Regions from separate parts of the Serratia sp. OS31 genome, predicted to be linked through region 2. Evidence: predicted binding sites of a transcription regulator. Region 2 holds the regulator's gene; the other holds the start of a gene.
The links. Region 2 encodes PhoB, which activates phosphate uptake and scavenging genes when phosphate is short. Its sites were predicted from a motif close to CTGTCATAAAACTGNCNNAT; they were not measured.
Positions count from the first base shown of each region.

Region 1: a site for PhoB is predicted at 1,333-1,352, ahead of H5P17_RS02830 (heavy metal response regulator transcription factor). Genes of this name have one in related genera too.

Region 1 covers NZ_JACJFQ010000002.1:116,789-119,888, reverse strand. Annotated here, with positions in the region: gene H5P17_RS02845 (molybdopterin-dependent oxidoreductase) at 1-37, opposite strand, end outside; gene H5P17_RS02840 (cytochrome b/b6 domain-containing protein) at 27-635, opposite strand; gene H5P17_RS02835 (hypothetical protein) at 650-1,276, opposite strand; gene H5P17_RS02830 (heavy metal response regulator transcription factor) at 1,417-2,088, shown strand; gene H5P17_RS02825 (heavy metal sensor histidine kinase) at 2,085-3,100, shown strand, end outside.
Region 2 covers NZ_JACJFQ010000004.1:78,134-81,233, forward strand. Annotated here, with positions in the region: gene sbcC (exonuclease subunit SbcC) at 1-60, opposite strand, end outside; gene sbcD (exonuclease subunit SbcD) at 57-1,289, opposite strand; gene phoB (phosphate response regulator transcription factor PhoB) at 1,491-2,180, shown strand; gene phoR (phosphate regulon sensor histidine kinase PhoR) at 2,205-3,100, shown strand, end outside.

The DNA.
Region 1 (3,100 bases), on a different contig from region 2:
GCCCCGGTGCCATGGGGCGTTGTTTTTTATCCGTCATGTTTGCCACCCGTTATCATTGCCCACAGCGTGCGCGGCACGATAATCACCATCAGCAGGTGAATCACCACAAATAAGCCAATGCCTGACATGGCGAAAAAGTGCACGTAACGCGCAATGTCAAAGCCGCCGAACAGGCTCACCAGACCCTGCAACTGCACAGGTTTCCAAATGGCTAACCCGGAGAGCACCAGCAGCAGCCCCAAAAGCAAGACGCCGAGGTACATCAGTTTTTGAATGGCGTTGTAATGGCCATGCCGATGCTTGAGCCGCAGCGTCACGGCTTGCCAGATATCGCGCCGCAGCGCGCCGAGGCCTAGCGGCAGCAGATCGCGCTGCAAGTGGCCTCTGAACAGGCTCCACAAGACATAACACAGTGCGTTGCAGGCCAGCAGCCACATAACCGCCAGATGCCAGCCAATCGCGCCGCCCAGCCAGCCGCCAAGCGTGATCTGTGGCGGAAAGCGGAAGCCGAACAGCGGCGAGGCGTTATAGATTTCCCAACCGCTCATGAACATGCAGACCATGGCGAACAGGTTAATCCAGTGGGTAAGGCGAACCGGCCAAGGATGCACCGGCCGCGGCGCGTTGCTTTTCATCATGCACTCCTGAGTTACATCGGCGGAACGGTACCGTCTTTGCCTGCAGAAATGCGGGAGGCGACGCGTTCACCCTTATCGTCAGTGGTGGAGAACAACACGATATGCGCGCCCGGTTTCAACAGGCTGCGATCGCCGGGATCCAGGGTGACGATCGGCACATCCTCCGGCACGTTAACGGTTTTTTGCTGGTTGCCGTAGGTCACGGTCAGGGTGCGTCCGTTGGACTTCACCAGTTTGCCCACGGTACCGTTGGTCATGGTGTCGACCTTGCCGTCGGCGGATTCCCAGGCCGAGTGGCCTTCGCCGGTGCCGCGCAGGCTGGCTGCGAACACGTGCACTTCCAACGCTTTCAAAGAGCCGTCCGGCTGCGGTACGGCAGCGGTGCCGATAAAGCTGTCCGGTTTGATATCATCCAGCGTGCCTTTCGACACGCTCAGCACTCGGGTCTGGTCATTGAGCTTGACGCTGACCTTTTCCCCTTTGCGGTCGGTGAGTTGCAGGCTGCTGTCGCTTACCTGATCGATAACGCCACGCAGTGGGGCAATCACCTTGCCTTGGGGTTGAGCCGCGGCGGCAGCACCGCTGCACAACATGAGGGTGGAAAGCAGTAAACCGGCAAAACGATGACGGGTAATCATAAAGTTCTCCTTTGTTTAGGTTGCCGGTTAAGCATGGTTGAACACCGGGGACAGCACCATGTCCGTTTGATGACATTAATGTCATCAAGAATGTCCGTCAGAACTGCTAGTATTTCCGCAAGAGTCATGAGGTGGCGATAATGCGAATACTGGTGGTTGAAGACGACATCAGCACGGGTGATTACCTGAAAAAGGGGCTGGGAGAGGCGGGGTACAGCGTCGATTTGGCACGTAACGGCACCGACGGCCTGTTTCGGGCACTGGAACACGGCTATGACGCTATCGTGCTGGACGTGATGTTGCCGGGGCTGGACGGCTGGCAGATTATCGAGGTACTACGCAAGAAAAGTGATGTACCCATTCTGTTTCTGACTGCGCGCGATGGGGTGCAGGATCGCATTCATGGCCTCGAACTGGGTGCCGATGATTACCTGATTAAGCCCTTCTCCTTTACGGAACTGGTGTTGCGTCTGCGCACTTTGCTGCGGCGTGGCACGGTACGTGAAGCCGATCACTATGTGATAGCCGACCTGCAGCTCGACGTGCTGCGCCGTAAAGCGGTGCGGCAGGAGCAGGTGATCGCGCTGACCAATAAAGAATTTATGTTGTTGCATCTTCTGGTACGGCGCGAGGGGGAGGTATTGTCACGCACCATGATCGCCTCCCAGGTCTGGGACATGAACTTTGATAGTGACACTAACGTGGTGGATGTTGCCATCAAGCGGCTGCGAGCAAAAATTGATCGGCCGTTCGAGGTCAAGCTGATCCACAGCGTGCGTGGCATCGGTTACGTTTGCGAGCCGCGTTCATGAAGGCCTTGGCCCTACGTTGGCGTGCGCTTTCTCTGACGCTGCGCAGCGCCATGCTGTTTGCGTTGGTGGCGGCTTTGGTGGTCAGCGGAGCGGGAGGCTACCTGTATGGCGCAATGCGCCAGGAAATGACCACCCGCAGCGATTTGCAGGTCACCGGCCGGGTGGAGTACTACCGCCATTTGCTCAGCCAGCGTTTTCCGTTGGATCGCCTGACGGCGAATACCGGCCTGTTCGAAAATATGCTGGGCAACGAACAGGACGTACTGATTTTTCAACAGCCGGGGCAAAGGCCGTTAATCAACGTTAATCCGGCCAGGCTGAGCCTGCCACCGATGACTCCAACACCGGTCGGTGTACCGCAGCGGTTGAGCGCAGTACAAAGTGGACAGACTGAGCAGGGCGTGCCATTGCGTGCCGTATCGGCACTGGTCAGGCTGGAGGACGGCACCCTGCTTCAGATCTCCGCCGCCCACGTGATGATCAATGAGCAGAAAATGCTGGCGCGTTATTTGTGGCGGATAGTGGCAGCCGTGGTGGTGGCCTTCATTCTGATCGCATTACTGGGGTATTGGGTGATGCGTCGCGGATTGCAGCCGCTGTGGCGCATGGCGGCGCAGGCGGCGGTGATAACGCCGAATACGTTGTCGACCCGGCTGAGTGAACAGGGAGCACCGAAGGAGCTGCAACAGCTGACCCGTTCGTTTAACGCCATGTTGGATCGCCTGAACGAAGGCTATCAGCGTTTAACGCAGTTTTCTGCCGATTTGGCACATGAGATCCGTACCCCGGTGGGGGCGCTGATGGGGCACTGTCAGGTTGCGCTGTATCAGGCCCGAAGCGTGGAAGAGTATGAAACGCTATTGTCGAACAACATGGAGGAGCTGGAGCGGATTTCCCGCATGGTGGAAAACATTCTGTTTCTGGCCCGCGCCGGTGAAGGACAGGCGGTATTGAACTATCAGCGTCTTGATGTGACGCAACAACTGCAACGAGTGGCGGACTATTTCGAAGG
Region 2 (3,100 bases):
TATCTTCCATTCCCCCTGCAGCGAATTCAGGTTTTTTAATCTCAGGCTGAGAATTTTCATTGGTTCGGCTCCTGATCCTGGTGCCGTACGGCTTCGACGACCTGTTGGAACATCTGACTCATTCGCTGTTTGCGTGCTTCGGCCATTTCAGGTTCCTGCGCCAACCGCCGCTCGAAGACTTCGTTGACGCTCAGCTCGTTGAGCGTTTCCTTGTCTTGCTTCTCAATGGCCTGGCGACGCTGCTCCTTGCTGCGGCGCAGCAGCACGACCTCTACCGGCAGTTGATCGGCCAGCAGCTGAATGCGACGCTGAATGTCGCTAAGGTAATCTTGGGTCGCCACTTCGATATCCAGCCATACGGGTAATTCACCCTGATAATCGGCAAACAGCCGTAATTGTTGCTCGATCTGTGCCAAATCTCCCTTAATGAGCTGCATCGGCTGGAAGGTTGGGATCTCCAATGCGCTGACCTGCTGCAGGGCACCCGCGTCGAAATCCACCATAAACACGCTTTTGGCCTTGCCCAGCTCGTCAAAACTGAGCGGGATAGGGGAGCCGCTGTAGCGAATATGCTCAGATTTGGCGACGTTTTGCGCGCGATGAATATGCCCCAGCGCGATGTAATCTGCCGGGGGGAAGGCCTGGGCGGGGAAGGCGTCCAGCGTACCAATATAGATGTCGCGCACCGAATCGGAGGTCGTTACGCCGACGGTGGTCAGATGGCCGGTAGCGACGATGGGCAGCGGCAAGCCCAACGTATCACGGCGCGCACAGGCGGCCTGGTACAGCGTGTGATAGTGGTCGGCGATAGACTCTTGCAGCGCCTGCTGTTTTTGCACCCCGGACTCACCGGCGCGGCTGGTGAGCAGATCGCGCGGCCGCAGAAAAGGAATGGCGCACAATATGGCGCCCGGTTGGCCGTCGCGTTGATTCAGTACCAGCACCTGTTGTTCGATTTCGCTCTGTGCATTGGCGATCACGGTGGTATTCAGGCAGGAAAGCAATTCGCGCGATTCATTTAAGGTTGCCACGGAGTCGTGATTGCCGCCCAACACCACCAACTGGCAGCCGGTGCGCTGCAGTTCCACCACGAAGCGGTTATACAGCTCGCGGGCGTAGCTTGGCGGCGAGCCGGTATCGAACAGGTCCCCGGCGACGATCAGCGCGTCCACCTGGTGTTGTTCGATCTGTTCGATCAGCCAGCGCAGAAAGGCCTGATGCTCGGCGGCGCGGCTTTTGGTGAAAAAGTACTGGCCAAGATGCCAGTCAGAGGTGTGGATCAGGCGCATGACACTCCCGGGGCGATAGGGTAATGGCGGTGATTATAAAGGGAATATGATGTTTCTGTGTGATTAGAAATAACCGCTATGCTTACTGCCCATAACAGCCCGTTTTTTTCATGGCTATTTATTTCATAAATCTGTCACAAAACTGACGCATAATGGCGCCCGCAATCAACTGTGATCGCTAACACATTGGCAGGATTGACGATGGCAAGACGCATACTGGTGGTGGAAGACGAAGCGCCGATCCGTGAGATGGTGTGCTTTGTGTTGGAACAGAATGGTTACCAACCGTTGGAAGCTGAGGATTATGACAGCGCCGTGACGCGCCTGTCTGAGCCGTTCCCTGATTTAGTGTTGCTCGACTGGATGTTACCCGGGGGATCCGGCATTCAGTTTATTAAACATATGAAGCGTGAAGCCCTGACCCGTGACATTCCGGTGATGATGCTGACCGCGCGCGGTGAAGAAGAAGACCGGGTGCGCGGCCTGGAGGTCGGGGCGGATGATTACATCACCAAACCTTTCTCACCGAAGGAGCTGGTGGCGCGCATCAAGGCGGTAATGCGCCGTATTTCACCGATGGCGGTGGAAGAAGTGATTGAAATGCAAGGGCTGAGCCTGGACCCTTCCTCACACCGCGTGATGGCTAATGAACAAGCGCTGGATATGGGGCCGACCGAGTTCAAGCTGTTGCACTTCTTTATGACCCATCCGGAACGCGTTTATAGCCGTGAGCAGTTGCTTAATCACGTCTGGGGCACTAACGTTTATGTGGAAGACCGCACCGTTGACGTGCACATCCGTCGGCTCCGTAAGGCGTTAGAGACCAGTGGTCATGACAAAATGGTTCAAACCGTTCGGGGCACCGGCTACCGATTCTCAACGCGCTACTGATCGCGCCGCGCTGGAGAATATGCCGTGTTAGAACGTCTATCCTGGAAGAGGCTGGCCCTGGAGCTGGCCCTTTTCTGCCTGCCTGCCTTACTGCTGGGGCTGATTTTCGGTTATCTGCCCTGGTTGCTGCTGGCCTCCGTGCTGGCGGCGTTGGCATGGAATTTCTACAACCAACTTAAACTTTCCCACTGGCTGTGGGTTGACCGCAGCATGACGCCGCCGCCGGGTCGCTGGAGCTGGGAACCGCTGTTTTACGGTCTGTATCAGATGCAGCAACGGAACCGCCGTCGACGCCGTGAGTTGGCGCTGTTGATCAAACGCTTCCGCAGCGGAGCGGAATCGCTGCCCGATGCGGTGGTGATGACCACCGTCGAAGGCAATATCTTTTGGTGCAACGGGCTGGCGCAGCATTTGCTGGGTTTCCGCTGGCCGGAAGACAATGGTCAGCACATCCTTAACCTGCTGCGTTATCCGGAGTTCAGTCACTATCTGCAACAGCAGGAGTTCTCCCGCCCCTTGACGCTGCAGCTGAATAACGAGCATTACGTCGAATTTCGTGTGATGCCCTACTCTGAAGGGCAATTATTGATGGTGGCCCGCGATGTGACCCAGATGCGTCAACTGGAAGGGGCTCGGCGCAACTTCTTCGCTAACGTCAGTCACGAGCTGCGCACGCCGCTAACGGTATTGCAGGGTTACCTGGAAATGATGAGCGACGAAGAGCTGGATGGTTCGCTGCGCGGTAAGGCGTTGGGCACCATGCAGGAGCAGACTCGCCGCATGGACGGACTGGTCAAGCAACTGCTGACGCTGTCGCGCATCGAGGCGGCGCCTAACGTTGAAATGAACGAGCGGGTTGATATCCCCCTGATGCTGCGGGTGTTACAACGTGAGGCGCAATCGCTGAGCGGCGGCAACCA